DNA from 3 places in the Paenibacillus sp. FSL R5-0341 genome. Region 1 is predicted to be linked to each of the others. Evidence: riboswitches for the same ligand, from Rfam matches in the RefSeq annotation. Region 1 holds a riboswitch; each other region holds the start of a gene.

Evidence for each region. Region 1 has a riboswitch for cyclic di-AMP ahead of MKX75_RS00155 (3D domain-containing protein). Riboswitches for the same ligand answer to the same signal wherever they lie in the genome.
Region 2: linked by a shared signal. The riboswitch ahead of MKX75_RS10110 (C40 family peptidase) and the one ahead of MKX75_RS00155 (3D domain-containing protein) in region 1 are both predicted to bind cyclic di-AMP.
Region 3: linked by a shared signal. The riboswitch ahead of MKX75_RS16440 (3D domain-containing protein) and the one ahead of MKX75_RS00155 (3D domain-containing protein) in region 1 are both predicted to bind cyclic di-AMP.

What each region holds. Positions count from the first base shown of each region.
Region 1 is NZ_CP150241.1:31,467-35,510, forward strand. Features, by position in the region: gene MKX75_RS00145 (HD domain-containing protein) at 1-227, shown strand, start outside; gene MKX75_RS00150 (TatD family hydrolase) at 560-1,330, shown strand; cyclic di-AMP (ydaO/yuaA leader) riboswitch at 1,572-1,825, shown strand; gene MKX75_RS00155 (3D domain-containing protein) at 2,099-3,283, shown strand; gene rnmV (ribonuclease M5) at 3,439-3,984, shown strand; gene rsmA (16S rRNA (adenine(1518)-N(6)/adenine(1519)-N(6))-dimethyltransferase RsmA) at 3,989-4,044, shown strand, end outside.
Region 2 is NZ_CP150241.1:2,198,659-2,202,702, reverse strand. Features, by position in the region: gene MKX75_RS10125 (carbohydrate-binding protein) at 1-385, shown strand, start outside; tRNA gene MKX75_RS10120 (tRNA-Leu) at 469-553, opposite strand; gene pelA (pectate lyase) at 730-1,692, opposite strand; cyclic di-AMP (ydaO/yuaA leader) riboswitch at 2,111-2,242, shown strand; gene MKX75_RS10110 (C40 family peptidase) at 2,248-2,712, shown strand; gene MKX75_RS10105 (hypothetical protein) at 2,834-3,520, shown strand; gene MKX75_RS10100 (carboxymuconolactone decarboxylase family protein) at 3,591-3,920, opposite strand.
Region 3 is NZ_CP150241.1:3,688,687-3,692,730, forward strand. Features, by position in the region: gene MKX75_RS16430 (hypothetical protein) at 1-194, opposite strand, end outside; gene MKX75_RS16435 (polysaccharide deacetylase family protein) at 349-1,140, shown strand; gene MKX75_RS16440 (3D domain-containing protein) at 1,246-1,920, opposite strand; cyclic di-AMP (ydaO/yuaA leader) riboswitch at 1,923-2,118, opposite strand; gene MKX75_RS16445 (amino acid ABC transporter ATP-binding protein) at 2,337-3,059, opposite strand; gene MKX75_RS16450 (ABC transporter permease subunit) at 3,046-4,044, opposite strand, start outside.

The DNA of each region.
Region 1 (4,044 bases):
TTCCGTCGGATAATCCGTATGATGTGTTTCGTCCGGATGAATCTACGGATAAGCAGATTCTGCTGCTCGATCGACAGGACAAGTTACATGAGTTGTCAGAGGTATCCGACATTGTCCGTTCCATCAGTGGGCTGCATCGGGGAAAACATCATTTGTATTACCCGCAAAACAAGGTGGATGCGATTATTCACGAATTACCGTCCCATATACGCCCCTATTTCTTGTAATGGTGAAGATACAACTTGGTGAAGAATTTCGATATCAAAACACTTTCTAAAAGAGCTATTTTTCATGATACAGTAATCTGCTTTAATGGGGAGTATATGTAGATCGACATAATTTTGTAAAAGAAAGTAGGTTGAGTCATCATAAGTAGCGATATATAGATCTAAATATCCGTGTATCTTCTATATATTGTAGTTTGTGAAGAAATGAGAGTAATGATGGGCAATCCACGGATTTTTAAAATTTTCTTTACGCAGCATTAAAATAATGGATTTTCTAAATTAAATTTCCAAGAGAAGATAGTCGTTAGTTCGACATGAAGGGAGATATAAACATGATGCTGTTCGACACACATACACATCTGGATGCACCACAATTCGACGAGGACCGCGAGGACATGATTCAGCGTGCTGTGGACGCCGGGGTTGGTCGCATGATCAACATTGGCTTTAACCGGGAGACGATTCCAACGACAATGAAACTGGCCGAAACGTATGACTTTATATATGCAGCTGTAGGGTGGCATCCGGTAGATGCGATCTCGATGCAGGAGGGCGATCTGGAGTGGATTGCATCTTTATGCAAGCATGAAAAAGTAGTTGCAATCGGTGAGATTGGATTGGATTATCACTGGGATACTTCACCGAAGGAAGTGCAGCATCGCGTATTACGACAACAGATTGCATTGGCTCGTGAAGTGAACATGCCAATTGTCATCCATAATCGGGATGCACACGAGGATATTATAAGAATTTTGCGTGAAGAGAAGGCGGGCGAGGTTGGCGGTGTGATGCACTCGTTCTCCGGCAGCTGGGAAACCGCGAAAAGTTGTCTCGATATGGGCTTCCATCTGTCCTTCGGAGGTCCAATCACATTCAAAAATGCAAAGCAGCCAAAAGAGGTTCTGGAGAAGGTTCCTATGGACCGGTTTTTCATTGAGACAGATGCGCCATATTTGACACCTCATCCGTACCGTGGAAAACGAAATGAGACAGCGCATGTACGTCTGGTTGCAGAGGCAGCTGCGGAAATTAAAGGCATTTCGGTAGAGGAAATTGCTGCAATAACCACCAAAAATGCCATGGAACGATTTGGGATTCGTTAAAAAAACGAGTAAATCAGGTGAAAAAGGGAGTTAAGCGGAGTTAATTTGCTCTTTGATCCAAATAAATCAAGAATATTACAATATTTTAACCAAATATTCAGAAAAACGTACTTGATCAACGCTTTACAACATGCATCAAAACAGGATATCATCTTTTCAGTGAATTGTTGTGCGGAAAATTGGACAGATGTTCGGGGGATGAACAAAGGGACACTTTCCGAGGAAGCAACATTACTTTCATGAATCAGTCTCGCTGAGTCTCCGTTAACGGAGAGCGGGGGAACCAATAGGGCTTAAACATCGGTGTATTTGGCCGGTGCGCATCATTCGCTGACCCAAAAGCAGCGAAAGGATCTGCGAAGCCGTATTTGATTTCTTCTTTGGGTCTCGGGGTGAATTCAAGGGCGTCCGCCATGAGCGGGTGACCTAAGATAGGGCGGCTCTCTTTCGCCCGAACCCGACAGCTAACCTCGCAAGCGGAAAAAGAGAGGCAACCTCGTGCATGAATTTCCGATATTCAGAATCATTCGGAAGCCACGAAAGAGTTCCTCTTACACTCTTTCTTTGGCTTTTTTGTTTTTGAATAAAAGAAATGTTGTCATCATACGGTAGGTATTCAGGAGGATGACATCATGTTGCGAAGATTGATTCATGGTGCAGAACCGGATTATGTTGGTCCAATCTGTGTTCTGTAGAAAATTTGGTATAGTCACGTCAAAGACATCATGCATTACTTTAGACGACGAGGCTATGAAGGAGGACGGAGAAGTGGGCACATTCCAACCAGAAGAGACCCATGAGTCACGATCATCCAGTAAGTCTTTCGCGTTGCGGTGGAAGCATGAGAACATGCGTCAAATGGCATTGATCGCGATTTTCTCAATTGCGCTTACAATCATGATCTTGTTAGTCGTTTACGGTCAGGCCGGGAAACAAATTTCACTGGTTATTGATGGCAAAGCTCAGGTGGTAGAGACTCGTACAGGAATGCTTCAGGAAATGCTGGAGGAGCAGTCAATCACAGTCAGCCCTCACGATAAGGTATCCATGTCCATGAACGGGGCGATTACAGATGGAGACCGAATCGTTATTGAGCGGGCCGTTCCAGTTAACATTACGGCAGACGGAGACACCAAGACTCTGTATACAACCGATTCATCGGTACAAGAGGCAATTCAAAAATCAGGTATTCAAGTTGCAAGTAATGACAAAGTGTATCCGGCGCTTGGAACTACAGTCAAAGCGGATATGAAAATCCGTGTAGTGCGGGTAACAAAGCGTACAGTGGATGTAGAACAACCGATCGCTTATAAAGTGATCAAAACGGCTGACCCTAGCTTGTACAAAGGGGATAACCGTGTTGTTGTAAACGGCAAAGAAGGCACACTTGTCCAGCATATCGAAAAGGTATTTCAGGATGGAGAATTGGTCTCCAAAAAAATGGTCGGCAAATCCGTCGCGAATAATCGTGTAGATAAAGTGATCGCAGTCGGCACCAAAGCAAAACCGGTCGTAAAAGAGCCTGTGATTCAGACCGTATCGGCTCAAACTTCAACAACCAAACAGGCAACAACAACGAACTCGAAGAAAACCTCTGCCTCGGGCAGCAAAGTGATTACCGTATCCGGAACTTCTTTTAAATACTCCAAAGTACTTAAAAATGTATCCATGACTGCCTACTCTTCCGAAGAGCCTGGCATCGGCACTAAAACAGCTTCCGGTACTCGTGTAACGGAAGGGCGCACCATTGCGGTTGATCCCAAAGTCATTCCAATTGGCTGGTGGGTATATATCGAAGGTCTGGGCTTCCGTCGTGCGGAAGATACAGGCGGTGCCATTAAAGGCAACAAAATTGATGTATATTATGACAGTGTGAAGCATGCTCTGAATTTTGGACGCAAGAAAGGCAAGACGGTCTACGTGATCGGTCCGGTGAAGCCGGAAGCGAACTAAAATCGTTTTACTTTGAAATGGGAATGCTATAAAATAGTTGCATGAATGATTCATGCGGAATATGCGGCGGAGGGGTCTGAATTCAGTCTCCCCCGCCGTTTGGCAGAGAAGAGGATATTCCTCTTCTTTTTGCGTTAGAAAGGAAGAAATGGAACATGATAAAAGAAGTCATAGTGGTGGAAGGCCGTGACGATACGGTAGCCATTCGTCGGGCCGTGGAAGCCGATACAATAGAAACAGGTGGATCAGCCATCAACCAGCGCATTTTGAAGCGGATTGCGCTTGCTCAGGAGAGACGGGGAGTCATCGTACTGACAGATCCGGATCATGCCGGCGAACGCATTCGTAAAATTATTGCGAACAAGGTCCCTGGCTGCAAGCATGCCTTCATTCCAGAAGCGGATGCGACGCGCAAAGGGGACATTGGAGTGGAGAACGCCTCACCGGAGGCGATACGGCACGCGCTGGAACGCGTACATACTTCATACGAAGGTGCTCCGAGTCTGATCGATTGGGAGGACCTGATCGCGGCAGGACTTATCGTGCATCCACAGGCTGCCGCACGTCGCATGGAGATGGGCAATCTGCTAGGCATCGGATATTGTAACGGGAAGCAGTTCCACAAGCGTCTCAGTGTATTTCAGATTACACGGGAAGAGTTCTCTACAGCATTAGCGCAAATTGAACGTGAAGGATTGTGAGCATATGAAGGACATGGAAGAGACGATAGAAATTGCAACGCCCAAGCGAACCAAAGAGAT
Region 2 (4,044 bases), 2.2 Mb from region 1:
CACTACGTATGAAGCGGAGACAGGAACAACTCTCTCCGATGCTGCAATTGAGACGATCTATCCTGGATACACAGGCTCAGGGTATGTTAATTTCAATGCGTTGACGAACTCAGGCATTCAATGGAATAACATCAACAATACGATAAGCGGCACCAAGAACATAAAGTTTCGTTATGCGTTGGAAAGTGGCACCCGTAACCTTGATGTATTCGTGAATGGGACCAAAGTGATCAGCAATACCCCATTTACTGCAACGGGAAGCTGGTCTACCTGGGGTGAAAAAACAATTCAAGTACCCATGAACTCGGGAAGCAATACCATTAAAGTTGTAACGACCGGTACTGAAGGTCCGAATATCGATAGTATCCACGTGTCCGCTCAGTAACCTATTAGACGATTTTATGGTACAAAACAAAAAGGTTCCCCGAAGGCGTTAGCCTTACAAGAAACCTTTTTTCATTCTTATGATGCGGTCGAGAGGACTCGAACCTCCACGGGGGGTTAGCCCACACGGACCTGAACCGTGCGCGTCTGCCAATTCCGCCACGACCGCATATTGTATATCTTCGTGATATATCTTGGCGACAAGAAATAATATATCATGTACAATTTATCATGTCAACACTGAAAATAATAACAATAAAGCCCGAGCCAGACGTCCATGTCTGATTCGGGCTTTACTTATCGTTACTAGGGATTAACTTTGTGAAACCTTAGGCATGTTACGAGTTACAGCTTGGAAGGCCAGTTGCCATACCATGCGTAACCGCCTCTTCTTTCTTTATCAATATCACTTAGTTTATATTTAACTACCCCGTCACGACCAATAAAGATCGGTTTATCTGTCCCCACTTCATAGAAGCGAGCCCAGATCGGTGCAGCTTTGGAATCAGCAATAATTTTGCTGTCTCCGTTCGCTCTTTCATACTTGTAGCCCGTAATTTTGACTTTGTTAAACCAAGCTTCAGCTCCTTTAATGGATGCTGTAATTTTAGCGTTAGCAGGTCTGGTTTTCAGGAATTTAACAATCGTTACACTCTCTCCAGCCGTCAGTGATGGTACTTCATAGATTCTTGCGCTTGCCGGTTTAAGGGAACTGGAATCATGTTGTTGTCCCCATGCTGTCAGCTTACCGCCTGAAACGACCTGTGTATTCAGAATCGCATCTACACCTTTGGCAACTGAATTTTTACTGCGGTTAGCAAGTGTGCTGTCGATAAACGAGAAGTCACCTTTGCGCGTTGCTACTTCATCCAGCATGATCATTACATTAATCATTGCATCATCATTGTAAGTGATGTGTTTGTGATATCCCGAGCTTTGATAGACTTGTGGCCATCCGCCGTTTGAATACTGCATGTTGATCAAAAAGTTAATTCCTTTGATTGCAGCTGTGGAGTATCGCGGATCATTGGTCTTTTTGAATTCCTTCGCCAATCTTCTAATTTCTGAGTATGTAGCCTTGTTGTCGATGGTGGACTTCGCCCATTCTCCACTTGTTTGTTTGTAGTCTTTTCTCCAACCTCCATCTGGCAGCTGGTTCTTCAGAATATCAGATATACTTGCTGTTGTGCCTGAAGCATCAGCAGCTGATACCGTTGTTACAGGAAGAACCGCCATTCCAACTGCTGAGAAGACCATCGTACATGCCAGAATAAAAGTAACTATTTTTTTTGCTTTCAAAGATAACACTCTCCTATTTTGTTTTTATAAATCTCCCACTTCTACCTTACTTATAAAACTAGTCCCTTAACCTCCTTTATTTGAATTTATAACACAATAAAATCAATTTTCATCCAATATGTGGATTGGATAAGAAGATAATATGCAATAAATCGATTTTTGTCAATATATGCAACTTAATGAATATAATCTCTTTAATTGAACATTACGGAATAGTTCTTTTAACTCATGACAAACCTATTTATTTATCCAAAATCGTCTTAAGCGAATCAATAATGACGTTTTTGTCATGAATGATACCCAGACTTGATCCCTTCTTTCATATAAAAACCTTAATTCCGCTAACATTGAGGTATTACGAAGGGGTTTAAATGGGTTTGACAATTACGCATTTATGCAATATAGTTTCAAATAGTTACAAAAACTTAATTATTCATTGCCGAGTTTCATGTTTGAAAACGGGGGAACCATTTTGGGTGAATTATTCTTATACATAGGAAATATAGGGAACCTTCTACCGAACCCTTAGCTAACTCCGTAGGCATCGAAGGGAGAACATTGATTTTGAAAAAACTGATAATCTCCATTTTTGGAGCAGCTGTACTATTTACATCCGGGGCAACAAGCACAGAGGCAAGCAGTATCAACTCCGTAGTGAACAACATGACAGGTATACCTTACAAGTGGGGTGGCACGACTTTGGCCGGCTTCGACTGTTCCGGGTTTATGAGATATCTTTTCAACAAATACAGCATTGAATTGCCACGTACTTCGCAGCAGCAAGCCAAAGCAGGTACTCCGGTATCCAAAAGTAACATTCGCACAGGTGATCTGGTGTTCTTCAATACGATGGGCAAAGGCATTTCACATACAGGTGTATATATTGGCGGCGGACAATTTGCACATGCCTCCAGTAGTAAAGGTGTAAGTATTACGAAGTTATCGAATCCATACTTCAATGATCGTTATGTGACAGCACGTCGGGTAACTGGACAATTTATGTACGATAAAATGTTGGGCAAAATGTAATTCATACACAAAAAGGCATCGGTATATAACCTGATGCCTTTTTTGTAACCATTTTTTGTCTTCAACTGATTTCTTAAACATTGTAAAATGTTTTAGGAAATCAAAGGAGTGAGGAGAACAATTGAAAAAGTTATTGTTTGTTTTAAGTTTTGTTATTTTAGTAATAGGTAGTTTAGGATGCAGTAGTGAAACAGTTAAAGATTTCAGAGAAGTATCTTGGGGGAGTAAAATAAAAAAGGTCATTTCATCTGAAGAAAAAAACGAAAACACAAACTATGAAGAAAAAGTACATAATGATCATGAAAAAAGTATTAATTATTCCGATGTGGTGGTTCTGGGTAAGACTGCAGACGCAGAATACTCCTTTACTAATGAAGGAATATCAGAAAAAATAGAAGATAACAACCAATTGCGTGAGGAACTTGATAACGAAAATACGACGGACGCAAGAAAAGACGAGATACGAAAGACATTGGATAAGCAATTAGAGGACATGATGAAGCAAGCATATGAATATCCTTTGGACGATTACTTACTGATTGAAGCAAGTTACGATTTTGGTACTCTAACTAATCCGGAATCTGATGAAATTTTGGAAGAGCTTACGAACAAATATGGTAAACCAGAGCTCGAAAGCTATAATAACGCTTTTATTTATAAGTGGACCAGTGACCGATCCACCATTGAATATCGGACTAAATCGTCAGTAATAAATTATAAGGCACGCTATTCCGTAATGGAAAAATTTGCTGACGTAGACAAATACAATAAAACACTTAACAGTAAAACAAGTAAAGATGAACTTTAAATAAAACATGGTCATACTCCTGTGCTAACAGGGTATGACCATGTTTTATTTTTTCATATATTTCCTAAGTTTAATGCAACGCCTTCTGCACTCGCATCGCACCCTGAGACAGGGCATGTCCGCCTCCTACAGCTCCGGCAACGGCAACGGTCTCCATGATCTCCTGATCAGTTGCACCCTTGGCACGAGCTTCTTCTACATGGTAAAAGGTACATACCTCATTGTTGGCGAACAGTCCTATTCCGAGGGCAATTAGCTGTTTTGTCTTCGCATCAATCACGCCAGGCTGAAAGCATTCTCCAGTAAACTCATGATACGACTTCACCACTCCTGGCAGCACATCGCTTAATGCTCCAATCTGATCCTTGTAGGCATGAACTTTATCATTCATCAATGTCATGTCTTGTAGCACACCCTCTCAGCTATAGTTACAGATCGTTTCCACTGTACCTATTTTCTCTCCCGAGTGAGCCAATTATGCCAAGAAATCATGGTAATTCCAAACATATAAATGCTCATGGCTT
Region 3 (4,044 bases), 2.9 Mb from region 1:
CGGGCAAGCCGCTCACACAGCTCTTGTTCCTTATGACCCGGAATATGTACCGTCGTCCCGCTTACGCGCTCATGATCCACGTAGAACGTGGCTACAGCACCAATATGCGCCTTTCCTCCGGTAACGAGAAAAACCTTATCATCTCCTGCCTCAATCACTTGTAAACGTATCGATTTCAAATCATATGTACTCATAACCATCCACCTATCCTTCTCTATATGTTATATATGGAGGAATTATGGCTTTCACAAGATAAATCCGCAATGAAAATTCTCACACTACGCATATTTTATGGACACCTCGGACATACCAAGGAGAACATCATTTTCGGAAAAGGAGGCCGTTATTATGCGCGTACGCCTCATTATGCTGATGGTTATCGTTATTTTTTTTGGAGGATATCATGCTCCAGTTTCATCGGGGGATGCTTCAAGCCCGCCAAGTGAATCAGTATCAGTTTCAGATTCCGCGGAAGAAGAACAACTGACATTGGGACAATTACGTCAAAAATATGCGGATACGTTCAAAACGAATGGTCCTTCAACGAAGCAGGTTGCCCTGACTTTTGATGACGTGCCCGATCCACGATTTACTCCACAGGTATTAGATGTATTGAAGAAATATAAAGTCAGAGCTACATTCTTTATCGTTGGTAGTCGTGCTGAGAAACATCCGGATCTGGTGAAACGTATCGTTAAGGAAGGGCATATTGTTGGCAATCACAGCTACAATCATCCGGAATTCAGTAAGCTGTCGATGAATGCCTTTCGCAAACAAATTTTACATACTGGGGATATCATTCATCACCTAGCAGGATATACGCCCAAGATGATCCGACCACCTTACGGAGATATTAATGAAGAACAGCTGCAATGGGCTGCCAGACAACACTATAGCATTGTGAACTGGAACGTTGACTCACTGGACTGGAAAGGCCTCTCCAAGGAAGAGGTGAAGGATAACATCCTATCTGCCGTAAAACCCGGTTCCATCGTTCTGCAACATGCAGGGGGCGGTGTGGGTTCGAACCTGAATGGCACGATTGAGGCTTTACCTGAAATTATTGAGGAACTGCGTAATCGGGGGTATGAATTAGTCACCTTGGACGAGATGTTGGGGTTGCCAAAAGCCAAGGATTAGGATGTCCATGTAGGAAATGATGACGATGTTAAAAGGGTGCCTGTTCAATCGCAAAGTAGCGACTGGCAGACACCCTGTTTGAATTCGTTAGATGTAATTCACTTTCTACTTCAGAATATAGAGCTCGATATCCTGGAAACCAAATGTGCTTACGGACTGCTTGCTACCAGGGATAAAGATATCAATCCGGTGACCCTTGATTGCACCGCCCACATCACGTGCTGTAGCTACAAAAGCCTGTTTTGGCAATCCCGGATGGCTGTGACCGGTTACCAGTACTTTGGTTCCAAGTGGAATCACACTTGGATCAACTGCGATCGTACCCAGTTCAAGATCATTGCCGAAGTAATCCACAGCACCCCATCCTCCATTTTCGGACGGATCTGCAGAGTATGCCGTTGCTTTCACGTTCACTGCTTTACTGTAATCGAACGTTTTTCCCCAGGCTTGAACAACTTTGTTATCTGCGTTAACGTCCAAGCTTGCTGTAGTAACAGTCTTCGCTTGAGTCTTGCTCTCTGTAGCCGCAGCAGCTGCTACATTGTTTGCCTTACCGGGAATCGTAATTTTCAAACCACCATAAATATTGTAAGGCGAAATGTCGTTGTTTGCTTTAACCAACGTGTTGAGTGCTACTCCATACTGTTTCGATAAGGTGTAGAAGGTATCCCCTTCTTTGGCCACATGAACTGAATCTGCGTGAGCCGGAACGGCTTGAATAAGCATTGCTGTTGTCAATAATGCTACTGCTGTTTTGGCTATACGTTTCTTGTTAATCATGGTCTTCCTCCCTCATTATGCCTGCGAAGTTAGTTGTCGGATTCGGATGAGGAGCCACCCTATAGGTCCTTCGTTACATGTGAAACGTTATGTACCCCTAATTCACCCCAAGCAGTGTGCCATAGATCTTCCCCCTGCACGATCTGCATCGTTACATCCCCCGCACTCCCTGTCCGGAAGTTTCGGCAGAGTTCAATATATCACAATTTTGTAACCTGAACTTGTAGTAATTCTTACCAAAAGGTTTTGAACATGTCATCAACTGTAAGAATACTGGATAATTCAGAATAGTTGGGCAACCCGATTTCTTTATATAAGGTAACAGAAAAGTTACTTTTCAAATCTAGAAATGATTATTACGCACAAAAAAATAGCGTTACCGACTCGATGTCAGTAACGCTATTAAATCATTTCATTTAGAGTACTTTAGCAAGAAAATCACGTGTACGTGAATTTTTTGGTGCTCCAAACACCTCATCAGGTGTTCCTTCTTCTACAATGACCCCGCCATCCATGAACAGGATTCGGTCTCCCACTTCACGTGCAAAACCCATCTCATGTGTTACGATGACCATCGTCATCCCGCCTTCTGCAAGACGTTTCATGACATCCAGCACTTCACCGACCATCTCGGGGTCCAGTGCCGAAGTAGGCTCGTCAAACAGCATTACATGCGGCTGCATGGCCAATGCTCTTGCAATGGCGATCCGCTGCTTCTGTCCACCGGACAGCTGGTTCGGGAAAGTATCTTTTTTATCATACAAGCCCACAGTGTTTAGCAGATCAGCAGCGATTTTCTCCGCTTCCTGCGTGGATTGCTTCTTCACTTTAATCGGGGCAATCGTAATGTTTTGCTGTACCGTTTTGTGTGGGAACAGGTTGAAATGCTGGAACACCATACCCATCTTCTCACGAGTCGCATTGATGTTGTGCTTCGGATCGGTGATTGATACGCCTTCAAAATCAATCTCTCCCGAGGTAGGCTGTTCCAACAAGTTCAGACAACGCAAGAATGTACTTTTACCTGAACCGGAAGGACCGATAACCACGACAACCTCACCTTTGCCAATCGTCACGTTAATGCCTTTAAGTACATCGTTATTACCATAAGATTTGTGTAATTGTCTAACGTCTATCACTTGCACTCAACTTCCTTTCCAGTCGTCCCAGCAGCTTGGACAAAATGAACGTCATTACAAAGTAGATGGCTGCTGCAATCAAAAATGGACTCAAACCTTGGTACGTAATGTTTTTGACTACACTTGCCTGATACATAATATCCACCATACCGATAACGGAGATAATAGAGGATTCTTTGATAATAGTTATAAATTCATTACCGATCGCTGGTAATACAGCTTTGAAGGCTTGTGGCAATATAATGTAACGCATTGCTGCACCTCTGCCCATTCCGAGGGAACGCGCTGCCTCCAACTGACCACGATCCACACCTTGGATACCTGCACGGAAAATCTCCGCCAGATAGGCACCACTATTGATTGAAAGTGTAATGATACCTGCCTGAAGTGCAGTGAAGTTAATGCCAAAGCTCAGGGAAAAACCATAATAAATAATCATCAATTGTACCAGCATCGGTGTGCCACGGATCACTTCAACGTAAGCCGTACCGATCCAGCGCAAGATTGCAGCGTCATGTAGACGGAACAAACAGATGATCAATCCAATAATTACCCCGAAGATAACGCCAAGTGCAGACAACAGAAGTGTGTATCCTACACCTGTAGCATAGAAACTTTTGTACTCCCAGAATACTTGGAAAATATTTTGTGATTTGTTCACTTTATCCGCCATCAAGAGGCTGGCGTCCGTCACCATCTGATTGATTTTATCTTCACTTTTCAATCGTTCCAGTGTTCCATTTACTGCAGCTAGCAGCTCGGTATTTCCTTTACGAATCCCGATTGCCGCTTCTGCTTGCTCTTCGTCCGGAACAGCAGCAGCAAGTCCAATGATATCGTCCAGATAACCTGCAGCAACAGTATCTTCAACGATTGCCGCGTCAATGCGTTTTGTTTGCAGTTGAAGCACGATATCCGAGATTTTATCCAGCGCAGTAAGTTTCGCTCCTGGAATACTCTGTCCGATCGTTTCCTGAATGGAGCC